Regions from separate parts of the Kitasatospora sp. NPDC051164 genome, predicted to be linked through region 2. Evidence: riboswitches for the same ligand, from Rfam matches in the RefSeq annotation. Region 2 holds a riboswitch; the other holds the start of a gene.
The links. A riboswitch is a leader RNA that binds a small molecule or an ion and turns the genes downstream of it on or off. The one in region 2 is predicted to bind cyclic di-AMP.

Region 1 (7,423 bases), on a different contig from region 2:
CAGCTGGGCGGCGGTGACGGGCTCGGACGGGCCGGGGTTGTCCTTCTGGTGGGGCCGCTCGCCGAGCACCGCGTCGAAGGAGGCCCGGGCGACCGGCACCAGGTCCGGGTGGGCGACCCAGGAGCCGTCGAAGCCGTTGCCGGCCTCGCGGTCCTTGTCGGCCTTGACCTTCTCGAGCGCGGCCGCGTTGACCTCGGGGTCCTTGCGGCTGGGGATGAACGCGGCCATGCCGCCGATCGCGTGGGCGCCGCGCTTGTGGCAGGTCTGCACCAGCAGGCGGGTGTAGGCGGCCATGAACGGCGAGGCCATGGTGACGCTGTTGCGGTCGGGCAGGATGTAGTGCTCGCCGGCGTCGCGGAAGTTCTTGACGATCGAGAACAGGTAGTCCCAGCGCCCGGCGTTGAGGCCGGCCGCGTGGTCGCGCAGCTCGTAGAGGATCTCGTCCATCTCGAAGGCGGCGGTGATGGTCTCGATCAGGACGGTGGCGCGGATGGTGCCGTGCGGGATGCCGAGTGCAGCCTGGGCGTGGGTGAACACGTCGTTCCAGAGCCGGGCCTCGAGGTGGCTCTCGGTCTTCGGCAGGTAGAAGTACGGCCCGGAGTTGGGGTCCTCGGCGCCCTTGGCGAGCAGCCGAGCGGCGTTGTGGAAGAAGTACAGGCCGAAGTCGAGGAAGGCGCCGGCGACCGGGGTGCCGTCGACCAGCAGGTGGCTCTCGTCCAGGTGCCAGCCGCGCGGGCGGACCACGACGGTGGCGAGTTCGGCGGCGGGCTTGAGGGCGTAGGCCTTGCCGGCCGGGGTGGTGAAGTCGATCCGGCCCTCGTAGGCGTCGATCAGGTTGACCTGGCCGCTGACCACGTTCTCCCAGGTCGGGGAGGTGGCGTCCTCGAAGTCGGCGAGCCAGATCCTGGCGCCGGAGTTGAGGGCGTTGATGACCATCTTGCGGTCGGTCGGCCCGGTGATCTCGACCCGGCGGTCCTGGAGGGCGCGGGGCGCCTCGGCGACCTTCCAGTCCCCGGCGCGGATGTCGGCGGTGTCGGGGAGGAAGTCCAGCGTGCCGGCTGCCGCGATCTCGGCGCGGCGGGTCTTCCGCCTGGCCAGGAGCTCTTGCCGGCGGTCCTCGAAGGCGCGATGGAGGCCGACGACGAAGGCGACGGCCTCCGGAGTGAGCACCTCCTCCGCCCGGTGGACGCGCGGACCGGCGACAGTGACGACCGGAGCGGCGGGGGAGGTGCCGACGGGCCCCTGATCTGCAGCCATGAGCAGGACACTCCTAAGACGGTTGAGCCTGGCGAAGGGAGCTCCGGTGGGAACTTCCTCGGGAACTTCCTCGATCGTTACCCGCCTGTCGGCGAGTTCGATTCTGTAAGGTGGAGACTAGTTTCCGCGATACAGAATTTCAACGGTTTGTTGAAGAGGTCGCCGGGACTCTACTCCTCCCCGACAGCGAAGGGAACGCCGGTGGTTGCGACCCCCGACACAGCATCGACGACAGGCTCCGACCGCGCGAGCGGCGGCGTGCAGTCCGTCGAGCGCGCCTTCCAACTCCTGGAGGCGCTGGCCGACGCCGGCGGCGTGGCCACGCTCAGCGAGCTCTCCACCAGTTCCGGCCTCCCGATGCCGACCATCCACCGACTGGTTCGTACCCTCGTCCAGCAGGGCTATGTCCGCCAGGACACCGCGCGCCGCTACACCCTCGGCCCCCGGCTGATCCGCCTCGGCGAGACGGCCGGGCGGCTGCTCGGCAGCTGGGCCCGCCCCTACCTGGCCGAGCTCATGGAGGCCACCGGCGAGACCGCGAACCTGGCGGTACTGGAGGGCGGCGAGGTGGTGTACGTCGGGCAGGTGCAGTCGCGGCGCTCGATGCGGATGTTCACCGAGGTCGGGCGGCGGGTGCAGCCGCACTGCACCGGCGTCGGCAAGGCACTGCTCGCCCAGCTGCCCGAGGACGAGGCGCGCGCCGCCCTCGGCCCCAACCCGCTGCCGGCCCACACCGAGTACACGGTCACCGACCCGCAGGAGCTGCTGCACCAGCTCGCCGAGGCGCGCGAGCGCGGCTACGTGGTCGACGACCAGGAGCAGGAGATCGGCGTCCGCTGCATCGCGCTCGCCGTCCCCGGCGCGCCGACGCCCACCGCGCTCTCGGTCTCCGGGCCGGAGGCCCGCATCCGGGCCCTGGAGGAGCAGGCCGGGGCCGCCTCGCTGGTACCGGTGATGCGCCAGATCGCCGGCCGACTGGGGCAGGTCCTCGCCCCCTGAGGGCCACCAGCCTGACGCCTCGTCAACCCCCCTTTCCGACACGGGCCGCCGGGCCGACACCGCACGTCCTCCGTTCGAGCGGACGGCGGCGGGGCGGGTCGGGATGCGCCCCGGTCGCGGCGACAGCTCGGCCACCCTGGTGCGGACGCGGCCCGCGACGGTGCGGGCGGCCGAAGCACGAGGGCACGGTGAGCGGCATGGAGCAGCAGGACGTACGGGGCGTCGTAGGAGGTGGCTCGGGATCGCACGGCAGCGCTGGGTCTTGCGGTGACACGGGATCGCACGGCAGCACGAGGGGCAGGAGGTACGGCGGGGCCGTGCTGGTCGCGGCCGTCGTGGCGGGCTGCACGGTGGCGGTGCCGGCCACCAGCCCGTCCTGGGCGCTGCGTCGGCCGGAGCCCCGTCCGGCGGTGGAGGTCGTCGCGCCGGGCGCGCCGACCGCGTCCGCCGTCCCCGAGGTGTCCACCCTGCCCGCCGTGGTCGCCGCGCCGTCCGACTCCGACCTGGAGGTGGTCCGGATCGACCCGGCCCCGGCGGCGCCGCCCGGCGGCAGCACGACCGTCCACGGCTTCGTCGCCAACAGGGGCCCGGACACCACCGCCTCCCCGTTCACGGTCGTGGTCACCCTGCCGAAGGGCGTCACCCCCGAGGGGCCCTACTACCCCGACAACTGCGGGGTGCTGCAGAACGGCCACCGGGTGCGCTGCGTCTTCGGGCCCGGGCTGCCGCCGCTGCGCACCGCGACCGCCCTCGTCCCGGTCCGTCTGGACCCCGACCTGCCCCTGGGAAAACTGAGCGGCGGCTGGGTCGCGGTGCGCAGCGCGGACGACCGGGACGAGAGCAACAACCGGCAGCCGTTCGACATCACGGTGGTCGAGACGACTGCCGGTTCCTGAACCACGTCCTCCCACCGGGCGCCGGGCGCCGGCGAGCGGCTGCCGGCTTGCGGCGACCGGTGAGACGTCCTACCGGTTAGCGGTAGACGCGGACGTAGTCGGCGGCCATGGTGATCGGAGAGGCCCCCTGCGGCGCGGGGTGGTACTGCCCCGCGCACACCGAGAGGTTGAGGATCAGGTACGCCGACCAGTTGGCGCCGACGCCCTTGCCGTCCGAGAAGACCTTGACGACCCACTGGTCCTTCGCGATGGCGCTCGCGTCGGTGTAGTACTTCGGGTTGCCGGGGTTGACGTGGTTGGTCAGCTCCAGCAGGTTCGGGTTGTCGGGGTGGTACTCGAAGGAGTCGATCTCCCCGTTGCCGTTCTTCCAGGTCCACAGGGCCGGCCAGGCGCCGGTGCCCGCGGGCAGCTTGACCCGGGTCTCGGCGTAGTCGCCGGTCTTGACCTGGAATCCCTCGCCGGAGCCCTCGGTGGTCAGGAAGCCGGTGTTCCAGGACTGCTTGCCGTTCTCCAGGGCCGGGCCCCCGGGGGCGGCGGTGAAGGTGGCGACCCCGTTGGCGACGCTGACGTTGTTCTTGTTCAGCCAGTCCAGCTTGTTGTCGTCCGGGTTGTGGTTCCCGTACTTGTACGAGGTGCTCTTGTCGCCGACCCAGCGCTGGCCCCAGGAGATCGAGCCGTTGAACTCGTCCGACCAGGTCAGCGACTTGCCGGTGACCGGGGAGGACGGCGCGGGGGTGGTCGGGCTGGCCGTGGCGCTCGGGGTCGGCGTGGGGGTCGGGGTCGGCGTGGAGGTCGGCGCTGGGGTGGCGGTGGCCGTCGGGGCCGGGGCCGGGGTGGCGGTGGCCGAGACCACCAGCTGCTGCGAGAGCAGGTTGTGCCAGACGCCGCCGAGGTCCTGCCAGAAGCCGAACTGGGTGTACGTCCCGGCGGGCAGGGTGCGCGCGCCGCTGGTGAAGTTCACGCCGCTCGGGCAGATCTGCACGTTGGAGGCGTTGCCGGGGAAGTCGAGGTTGGTGCCGCGCGCGTCCCGCACGCCCACGCCGACGGTCTTCGCGGTGAAGCAGGCCGAGGAGTGCAGGCCGAGCGAGGCGGTGCTGGCCTTGCCCGCGACCATGGTGGCGGGGGCGAGCCGGTCCTGGGTGACGGTCGGCGCGGTGGCGGCCTGGGCACTGCTCACGGACGGCAGTCCGAACAGGCCGGCGCCGCTGATGGCGAGCGCCCCGGTGGCGGCGAAGGCGGTGTTGCGGCTGCGGCGGGAGGGGCGGGCGTGGCGCGGCGTGGCGCGCCGGACAGCAGGCTGGGGCATGAGCGGGCCTCTGCGACGCCTGCGAGGTTAGCTGTCGGGTTCGGGCTGCAGTTGGCCCTGCCGCCTGTGGAACAGCTTCACCCCTAGCCACGACCCGTACGCGTGAGCGCGCGGGCCGGGCGCCGACCTTGGTTCCCCCGCTCCCGTCCGCGTGGTGCTCGGTGACCCGCCGACGGGTGGACGGGACTCGGCGTCCCGGCGGCGGGGTCCGCGAGGGCGGACGACCGTTGCAGGCTAGGCAGGCTGTGCGTGAACGGACAACTCCGTCGGTCCGGTTGTCGTGCCGCTCACAGTGGTGTCGATCAACGACGCTGTGTGGCGGCAGAGTTGATCAATCCCCCGGCCCGGCCGGATGCCTGTCCGGGTTCCTGGCCCGGTGCCCGTCCGGGTGCTCGGCCGAAGGCCTGGCGGGATGGTCAGCCGAGACAGGCGTCGACCTGGCTCTCGGCCTCCGGCGCCCAGGCCGGCTCCAGGCGGTCGAGGCCGCTCAGCAGCCGGGTGCCGCCGACCGTCACGATGCCGGTGGTGTGGACGGGCATGGTGGGGGTGCGTCTCGCTGGGGTGAGTCTCGCAGGGGTGCGTCTTATGGGTGGACGGTAGGACCGGAGCGCGGCGGGTGTCCATGTGCCGGTCGCACACCCCGGCGGGCGGCGCGGTGGCGATCCGTACCGTGGCAAAGATCTGACCGACTGCACCCGGTCGGATAAATTGGAGGCCTGACATTTCCGCAGTGCACAAGAGCACCAAAGCCCGAAACGAGGAGCCGCCCCACCATGATCGCGTCCCTGCCCGCCTTCGCCGGCCGCACCTACGTCTTCCGGGCCGACAACGGCGCGGCCTTCCGCAACACCTACTCGGCCGACGGCACGCGGCTGCGCTGGGAGGGCCTCGGCGAGTCCGCGGGCCAGTGGGAGGACGTGCGGCTGCACGTCGCCGAGGTCGCACCGGAGATCTACTTCGTCAGCTGGACGGAGCAGAGCGGGATCACCGTCAGCCATGTGATGGACCTGAACAAGCTGACGGTGCGGGCCTTCTGGACCTTCGAGGGCGAGGGCGGCCGGGTCGGCCAGCTGCACACCGGTTCGCTGGAGCGGGTGGCCTGAGACCCGTGACGGCCGGACCTCGGGCCCGCGGCTGGGCCCCGGGGTCCGGCCGATAAGCGGCCGGTCGTCAGGCGGTCGGTCGTCAGGCGGTCGGTCGTCAGGCGGTCGGGTTCGGCACCGCAAGGTGCTGGGACAGCCACTCCAGCGAGGACGGCAGCAGCGCGCTCCAGGTCTCGAAGTTGTGGCCGCCGTTCTCGAGCATGCTGTACGAGACCTTCATCGGGCTCCGCGCCGCCTCGACGAAGGCCTCGGTCTCCCGCCGGTAGTCGCCGTCGCCCTTCTTGGTGCCCGCCAGCAGCACGGACACGTTGGGCTGCGGCAGGTTCTTCAGCCGCCACATCAGGTTGGCCTCGTCGCGGCGCTGCTTGCTGCCGCCGAACAGGTCACCGGTGGTCGGGTCGTCGGCGGCGTCGTAGTAGGCCGAGAGCGCGACGGCGGTCGGGAACACGTCGGGGTGGCGCATGGCCAGCTTGAGGGCGCAGTAGCCTCCGGTCGAGTTGCCCATGAAGGCCCAGGCCTGCGGGTCGGACGAGACCCGGAAGCTGGCCTGGATCGCCGAGGGCACGTCCTTGGTGAAGTACGTGTCGGACTGCGGGCCGTTCGGGATGTCCTCGCACTCGGTGTCCTGCGGCAGCGCGGGCGAGGGGCGCATCAGGATCAGGACGGTCGGCTGCATCCGGCCTTCCTGCAGCAGCTTGAGCGCCGCGCCCGGGTAGTTGAAGCGGGTGATCAGGTTCTCGGCGATTCCTGGGAACCCGGTGCTGACGATCACGGCCGGGAACTTCCTCTGCGCGTACTCCGGCTGGAAGTACTGCGGGGGCAGGTAGACGTAGCTCTCGGTGGACAGCCGGCTGACCGCGCCGTCGATCCGGACCTTGCGGATCTCGCCCGACTGGCTGGGCTCGCGGCCCACCGCACCGCCGCCCTTGACCGAGGCGTGGCCGATCGTCTCCACCAGGAGGCGACCGGAGGCGTCCGCCTTGTTGTGGATCACCACCGGGCCGGTGTCACCGGTACCCAGCAGGTCGTCCCAACTGCTGTAGAAGGCGAAGTAGTTGTTCGCCACCAGGCCGAGCGCCGCGAGCACCGCGAACTGGGTGGCGAGCAGCGTGCCGATCCGGCCGAGCACCGCCTGCCAGGTCGTCCTGGCCATCCTGGGCCACAGCCAGACCGTACCCCCCATCACCACGACGGCGATCAATACGGTCAGCGCCAGCACCTTGTGGCTCGTCAGACCCATGTCCTACTTGCTCCCACGCCTCGAACTCCGGACCCCTCCGCTGGGGACATCCGAGGAGGTCACCCCGGTTCCCCTGTCAGGGCGCAGTGATCAACCCTAGCGCCAGCTGGGAGATCGCTGATGGCGGGCTGGGAGGTCGCGGGGAACGGCCGACGGCTTTCAACCGACAGAGTTCAGATGACAGATTTCGAAATCTGTCATCTGACATCTGAACCCTGAACCCTGTCAGCTGCTCGCCGTCATCCGCCAACCGCCGGGCTCGGCAGCCACCACGCCCCACGCCCGACGCACCCCCGGCTCAGGACACCCGCTCCCAGAGCCGCAGCCCCGCCGTGAGCTCGCGCATGCAGCGGGCCCCCAGGTCGCGCGGGGAGCCCGGGCCGGCCGCGGGGGCCCCGGAAGAGGCCCACTGCTCCAGGGCCACCCGGATCGCCGCTGTCGCGGCGGCGGCGGCCAGCCGGATCTCCAGCGGATCGGCGCCCTCCGGACAGCGGTCGGCGAGGACCGCGCGCAGCCGCACCTCCGAGTCGGCATGGACGCGCTGCCAGGCACCTTCCAGGCTCGGGTCGCGCAGCAGGCTGCGGGTCCACTGCATCATCTCGGCGCCCGCCTCGTCGGCCGG
Region 2 (7,423 bases):
CCGGGCGCAGGCCGAGGCGCGCCGCCTGGCCGGGGAGCTGGAGGCCGCGAAGGCGCAGGGCGCGGCCGAGCGCAGTGCGGCCGAGACCGAGGCGCGGCGGCTCAAACACCGAGTCTCCGAGCTGGAGAACGCCGCCGAGCAGGGCCGCCGGTCGGCCCGCGAGGGGCGCAGCGTCGAGGACATGCGGCTGCGGCTGCTGCTGGACACCGTGCTGCAGTCGGCCCAGGGGCTGCAGCGGGAGCTGGCACTGCCGGTCTCCCAGATCCGCCCGGCGGACCTGGTGGAGGCGGTGGTGCCGGGGGCGGCCTCGCCGCACGACGTGGCGCGGCGCGGGCTGGCCGAGGACGACCCGGCGCTGCTGGACCAGCTGCTGGCGATCCCGCAGGTGCACCTGGTGGTGGACGGCTACAACGTGACCAAGACCGGCTATCCGACGCTGCCGCTGGAGCAGCAGCGGATCCGGTTGCTGGGCGGGCTGGCGATGCTGGCCCAGCGCACCCAGGCGGAGGTCACCTGTGTGTTCGACGGGCAGGACCTGGACGTTCCGGTGATCATGGCACCGCCGCGCGGGGTCCGGGTACGGTTCAGCCGGACCGGGGAGACCGCGGACGAGCTGATTCGCCGTCTGGTGCGGGCCGAGCCGCAGGGCCGTCCGGTGGTGGTGGTCTCCGCCGACCGGGAGGTCGCGGAGGGCGTGCGGAAGGCGGGCGCGCGCCCGGTCGCCTCGGTGCTGCTGCTGAACCGGCTGGCCCGGCCCTGAGCGCGGGCCGCGTAGGATGACTCCTGGTCAGCCTTGGGTCCGTGGTGGTGTGCGGGTCCGGTGAAGTCGGTGTGGGAAACAGAGTTCACGCCTTCGGGGGAGTGGCAAAGCGGATAGATCCGCACTAGGGTCTGGCGTCAAACCTATTTTCCGGAATCTCATCCAATCGGGTGAGTCCGTTGGAAGAAGGAGCCGGTCCCTTGGCCTCCCACCGCCGTCCCAAGCAGCCGAGCCGCGCGCGGGTCTCCGTGCTCACCGCGGCCGCTGCGACCGCGGTCGCACTCTCCGCCCAGGTAGCCGCGCACGCCGCGCCGCAGCCGAACAAAACGGACGTCAAGGCGCAGATCGACCAACTCCAGCAAGAGCAGGAGCAGGCGGCAGAGAAGTACAACGGCGCCACGGAGCGGGCCACGCAGCTGCGCAAGCAGGCCGACCAGCTGCAGGACCAGGTGGCCCGCGGCCAGGAGCAGATGACCCAGCTGCAGGCCGGCCTGGCCGAGGTGGCGGGCGAGCAGTACCGCACCGGCGGCATCGACCCGTCCGTCCAGCTGATGCTCTCCTCCGACCCGTCCGGCTACCTGGAGAAGGCCTCCACCGTCCAGCAGGCCAGCACCACCCAGGCGGAGGCGCTCAAGGGGCTGCTGGACCAGCAGCGCCGGCTGGACCAGGAGAAGACCGAGGCGGCCGCCGTGCTGGCCTCGCTCGACACCACCACCAAGGACCTGAACCAGGCCAAGGCGGACGTCAACACCAAGCTGAAGGCCGCCCAGGACCTGATGAACTCGCTGAGCGCCGCCGAGCGCACCGCGCTGAAGGCCCAGCAGGCGCAGGACGACCGGGCCTCGCGCGGCAGCGACCGGGTCGACCTGAGCAGCCTGCCGCCGGCCAGTGGCTACGCGGCCGTGGCCCTCGCCAAGGCGATGAGCAAGCAGGGCTCGCCGTACGTGTGGGGCGCCACCGGGTCGAGCACCTTCGACTGCTCGGGCCTGATGGTCTGGTCGTACGGCCAGGCCGGCGTCTCGCTGCCGCGCACCTCGCAGGAGCAGGGCCACTACGGCACCGCGGTGCCCGGACTGGCGGCGGCTCAGCCGGGCGACCTGGTCATCTACGGCCCCGACATGCACCACGTCGCGATGTACATCGGCAACGGCATGGTGGTCCACGCGCCGCACACCGGTGACGTGGTGAAGGTGATGAAGGCCGACGCGATGCCGATCAACACCATCCGCCGGGTCTGACGGCCCGACACGCCGAAGGGGTTCGCCCGAGCCCTGTGATCCGCGCCACCCCCGACCGGGGGTGGCGTTCGGGTTTTCGACCGTTTCGCGAGCATCGGGTGAGACCTGATCAGCCTTGCGTGGGGCGGCGGTTACCATCGGTCATTTTCACAAAAGAACTTGGGTAATCTTCCGTCTTTTTTCTGACAAGGATTTGAACCGATCACGGTTCAGTTACTAGGGTCATGCACCGAGCCATCGCAGTGTCGATCACCCAGCCGGGGTGGCGGCGGTGGCTACCGTCGAGTTCGCGAGGCAGCGGGGCAGGTCGAAGCGACTGCCCGACAGGGGAGCCCAGTAGTCGGGGGTGCTGCGCAGCGGAGCCGGGGAACCACGTTCCTCCGGGGTGAATCGGCGCCAGGTCGGCCGCTGGAACGGCCGTGAGGCGTCGTAGGGCATGCTTCCGGCCCGAACCCGTCAGCTCACCCGGTAGGCGGACGTAGGAAGAAGGAGCCCGCCTTCGTGGCGTCCCATCGTCGTCCCAAGCCAGCCGGCCGCGCCCGTGTCTCGATCCTGACCGGTGTCGCCGCCGCAGCCGTCGCCCTCTCCGCGCAGTCCGGCGCCCACGCCGACCCGCAGCCGACCAAGGACCAGGTCAAGGAGCAGGTCGACCAGCTCAACGAGCAGGCCGAGGTGGCGACCGAGCAGTACAACGCCGCCCAGGAGAAGCAGCAGACGCTGGAGAAGCAGGTCTCCGGCCTGCAGGACCAGGTGGCCCGTCAGCAGGACCAGGTGACCGATCTGCAGGGCGGCCTCGCCGAGATCGCCGGGGAGCAGTACCGCAACGGCGGCATATCCCCGACCGTCCAGCTGATGTTCTCGTCCAGCCCGGACAGCTTCCTCAACCAGGCCGGTGCGCTGAACCAGGCCGGCGACACCCAGAAGAACCAGCTGAAGGTGCTCCAGGAGCAGCAGCGCAAGCTCGACCAGGACCGCACCGAGGCCCAGGGCAAGCTCGCCGAGCTGGAGTCGACCACCCAGCAGCTGAAGGCCTCCAAGGACGAGGTCCAGAACAAGCTGAAGGCCGCCCAGGACCTGCTCAACACCCTGACCGAGCAGGAGCGCCAGGCGCTGCGCGCGGCCGAGGAGAAGGCCGCCGCCGACGCCAAGGCCCAGGCCGACGCCGCGGTCAAGGCCCAGCAGGCCGCCGACCGCGCCTCCCGCGACAACAGCCGCACCGACCTCTCCGCGGGCTCGGCCCCGGCCCCGGCCTCGCCGGTCGCCAAGCCGGTCGCCCCCGGCAGCTCGCGCGGTGCCGCCGCGCTCTCCGCCGCCGCCTCCAAGGTCGGCAGCCCGTACGTGTGGGGCGCCACCGGCGCGTCCTCCTTCGACTGCTCCGGCCTGATGGTCTGGGCGTTCAACCAGGTCGGCGTCTCGCTGCCGCGCACCTCGCAGGAGCAGGCGCACGCCGGCACCCGGATCGGCAGCGACCTGTCCCAGGCCCAGCCCGGCGACCTGCTGATCTTCTTCGGGGACGCCCACCACGTCGGCATCTACGCCGGCAACGGCCAGGTGCTGCACGCGCCCAAGCCGGGTGCCTCGGTCCGCTACGAGGCCGTCACCAACATGCCGCTGACCAGCATCGTGCGGGTCTGATCCGTACTCGGCGCTTCCAGGCCCGGTCTTCCTCCACGGAAGGCCGGGCCTGCGGCTTTTCCGGCGGCTCGGGCTGATGTCCGATTACGGGTCAAATATTCGGGTCCGGAGGGGTTTGGACTCGCTTGCCCGGACTCGCTAACGTCTGCCACCGGACTCCCGCTCGACGACCGCCCGCAGTGGGGCGGCGGCGGGGCCGCGCCGCAGGATTGGAGCCGCTGCCACCATGTCCGTGCACCGCCGTTCCCAACTGCTCGTCCGTGCGCTGGTGCTGACGGCGGCGGCCACCACCGCGCTCGGCATGGCGACCGGCGGCAGCGCCCACGCCGCCCCCGGCAGCCCGGACCCGGCCGACCGCAAGGACGTCAAGACACAGGTCGAGCAGCTCTACGACGAGGCCGAGCAGGCTTCGGAGAGGTACAACGCGGCCCAGGAGGCCCAGCGGCGGCTCCAGGGGGAGACCACGATCCTGCAGGGCGAGATCGCCGTCGCCCAGGACCAGCTCAACGAGCTGCGCGGCGACCTGGCGACCGTGGCCGGGGCCGAGTACCGCGGCGGCGGGATGACCCAGACCGCCCAGCTGATGCTGTCCCCCGACCCGGAGGACTACCTCGCCCGCGCCCGAACCATGGGCCAGGCGACGCAGCGGCAGCAGGAGACGCTGCACGAGCTGGTCACCCGCCAGCGCCGGCTCGACCAACGGCGCGCCGAGGCCGCCGGCAAGCTCGCCGAGCTGGACCAGACCCGCCGCTCGCTCGCCGACAGCAAGCAGCAGATCCAGCAGCGGCTGACCACGGCACAGAAGCTGCTCAACGGCCTGGGTGCCGTCGAGCGGGCCAGGATGACCGCCCAGGACGCCCGGGACGCCGAGCAGCGCGCCACCCGCGGCACCGACCGGCTGGACCTCGGCTCCGCCCCGCCCGCCTCCGAGCGCGGGGCCGCCGCGCTGGCGGCCGCGGTCCGGATGGTCGGCGCGCCGTACGTTTACGGGGCCACCGGGCCCCGTGCGTTCGACTGCTCCGGTCTGATGTACTACAGCTGGCGGCAGGCCGGAGTGACCCTGCCGCGCACCTCGCAGGCCCAGGCGTACGCCGGCCAGCGGATCAACCTCTCCGAAGCGCGACCGGGAGACCTGGTGATCTTCTACCGGGACATGCACCACGTCGGCATGTACGCCGGCGGTGGCGTGATCGTGCACGCCCCTTACCCGGGCGCCAAGGTCCGCTACGAGAGCGTCAACGCCATGCCGGTCTCGGGGGTGGTCCGGCTCTGAGCACGTCGCCGCCCGGCCCCCACGACCCCCACCCGATAGCGGGCCCCCACGACCCCCACCCGACGGACAGGACCCGCCGCACGCTGTCCCGGCGGGGTGCGCTGCTGCTCGCGGCCGGCGGGCTGGCCCAGCTGTCGCTGCCGCCGGTCGCCCCGGCGGCGGCACCGGCCCGCCAGGCGGCCGACCGGCGCGGCGAGGTGGCGGCGGTGCTGGCGGAGCGGGCGCGCTCGCTGCCGGCCCGGTCGGGGCTGCCGGTGGCCGAGGCGGCCTACCGCAACCTGGTGCTTGCCGGGGGCGGCGGGCCGGACCGGCTGACCGCCGCGGCCGACCTGGCGGTGCGGATCGCCGACTACGACGACTACCCCGTGGTGTACCCGCGCCGGATCGAGCTGGCCCGGGCCGGGGACGGCTGGCGGGTCGAGCGCGAGGAGAGCGCGAGCGGGCCGCCGGCGCCGTGGGACTTCGGCGCGGGGCGGTCGACGGCCGGCGCGCGCTGCCTGGTGCTCGGGTCGGCCGACGGCCCCGACCCGGCCGGGCTGGTCGCGGTCGGGGACCGGGCGGTACCCGCCGTCGAGGAGGTCTGGGGCGGCGCCTGGCCCGGCCGGCTGCTGCTCGAACTGCCCGGTACCGAGGAGCGGTTCGCCCGGCTGCTGGAGGGCGACCCGGCGGGCTGGGCGGGCATGGCGGCGGTCACCGTGGCCGCCCCCGGCGCGCCCCGGCACACCCCGGCGGACCGGGTGCTGGTCAACCCCGAGGCGTACGGACGGCTCAGCGACTTCGGCCGACAGGTGGTCATCACGCACGAGGCCACCCACGTCGCGACCAGGTCCGACACCCGGGCCTGGACACCGCTGTGGCTCTCCGAGGGCGTCGCCGACTGGACCGCCTACCGCGACTCCGGCCGCGTCCCGCGGCAGATCGCCCCCGAGCTGGCCCGGGACGTCGCCGCCGGGCGGTTGCCCGCCGACCTGCCCGCCGACCGGGACTTCGCCGCCGGCGCCACCGGCATCGCCCAGGCCTACGAGCAGTCCTGGCTGGCCTGCGAGCTGATCGCGGGCCGCTACGGGCCGCAGCGGCTGGTCGCCTTCTACCGGGCGGTCGGCGCGGCCGACGGGCAGGGCGAGGACCGCGAGCGCCGTACGGACCGGCTGCTGCGCGCCGAACTGGGTATCGGCCTGGCCGAGTTCACCCGGCTCTGGCTGGACGAGGTGGCGGCGCTGAAGGACTGAGGCCCGGTGCCCCCCGGGGGCGACGGCCCACTCGGTGCCGAGCAGCGGTGCCGCTGCTCAGCGCCGCTGCTCGGCCGGCGTCCCCGGGTGGTCGATGCCGTCCAGCAGGTCCTGCTCGTACGCGATGCCCGGGCGCACCGGGTAGCCCGAGCCGGGCAGCGCGGCAGGCTCGCGGTCCAGCACCACGGTCGCGGGCAGCGGCGTCTCGCCGCGGGTAGAGCGCCAGAGCCGGACGCAGGAGAGCACGGCGGCGGACAGCAGCAGCAGGTTGCGCGCGGCCAGCACGGTGATCGCGCCGGGGTCGCTGGCCAGGACCTGGGTGAACATCGTCGGGAACTCGACCAGCGTCAGAGGGCAGGCGATCAGGATCAGCAGCGCCACGGGCCGCTGGCTGGTGCCGCGTACGGTCAGGCAGACCGCCGCGACGCCGATCAGCCAGACCAGGTACTGCGGGCTGATCACCCGGCTGGTCACCACGAAGATCAGCAGCGCGCACAGCGCCGCGTCGTACATGGTGGCCGCGTTGCGGCGCTTGGAGGTGAAGCGCCACAGCAGCAGCCAGAGGAACCCCAGCACGGTGCCGGCCATCATCACCTTGCTGATCACGCTGACCCACGGTCCGAGCATCTCGGGGGAGCCGTAGTTCATGGTGACCTTGCCGTCCCAGCCCCCGGCGATCCGGGCGAAGTGCAGCGGCAGCGCGCCGACCGACTCGACCTCGATGCCGCGGTCTTTCTGGAAGGCCAGGAAGTCGAAGGCGCCGTTCATGCCGGCCGCGAGCAGGAAGCCGATCGAGACGGCGGTGGCCCCCGCCAGCGTCCAGGAACGGCGGGTCCGGCGGCCGGAGGGGGTGCCGATCAGGCCGAGCAGCGGCCAGACCTTGACGATTCCGCCCAGGCCCAGCAGCAGCCCGCCGACCGCCGGACGGCGGATCAGCGCCAGCAGGCCGGCCAGGGCGACCGCGGTGACGATCATGTCGAAGCGGTTGTAGATCATCGGGCCGAGCAGCGGAACGCCCACCACCCACATCCAGGCGCCGGTCAGCGCCCGGCCCCGGCGCAGGCCGGTCCGCACCAGCAGCGCGGCCGCGGCGGCGTCGGCGATCCCGCAGACCACCCAGAACGAGACCAGGTACGACCAGGGCAGCAGACCCGGCAGCAGGATCACCAGGGCGGCGCCCGGCGGGTACTGCCAGGTCACGTCGTCGAACGGGAAGGTGCCGGTCTGCAGCACGCCGTACCAGGCGTGGTAGATCATCCACACGTCGGCGGTGACGTCGCCGCCGGGC

Region 1: it holds a riboswitch for cyclic di-AMP, as region 2 does, so the genes downstream of both, ACIBEC_RS00915 (hypothetical protein) here and ACIBEC_RS07560 (NlpC/P60 family protein) in region 2, are expected to answer to the same signal.

The regions. Positions count from the first base shown of each region.
Region 1 is NZ_JBITFB010000001.1:211,166-218,588, forward strand. It holds gene aceB (malate synthase A) at 1-1,257, opposite strand, end outside; gene ACIBEC_RS00905 (IclR family transcriptional regulator) at 1,459-2,256, shown strand; gene ACIBEC_RS00910 (hypothetical protein) at 2,574-3,152, shown strand; gene ACIBEC_RS00915 (hypothetical protein) at 3,229-4,458, opposite strand; cyclic di-AMP (ydaO/yuaA leader) riboswitch at 4,467-4,651, opposite strand; gene ACIBEC_RS00920 (hypothetical protein) at 4,875-4,997, opposite strand; gene ACIBEC_RS00925 (phenolic acid decarboxylase) at 5,232-5,561, shown strand; gene ACIBEC_RS00930 (alpha/beta hydrolase-fold protein) at 5,659-6,801, opposite strand; gene ACIBEC_RS00935 (TetR family transcriptional regulator) at 7,100-7,423, opposite strand, start outside.
Region 2 is NZ_JBITFB010000004.1:107,003-114,425, reverse strand. It holds gene ACIBEC_RS07570 (NYN domain-containing protein) at 1-760, shown strand, start outside; gene ACIBEC_RS07565 (NlpC/P60 family protein) at 961-1,998, shown strand; cyclic di-AMP (ydaO/yuaA leader) riboswitch at 2,336-2,489, shown strand; gene ACIBEC_RS07560 (NlpC/P60 family protein) at 2,500-3,633, shown strand; gene ACIBEC_RS07555 (NlpC/P60 family protein) at 3,860-4,906, shown strand; gene ACIBEC_RS07550 (hypothetical protein) at 5,113-6,135, shown strand; gene ACIBEC_RS07545 (glycosyltransferase 87 family protein) at 6,193-7,423, opposite strand, start outside.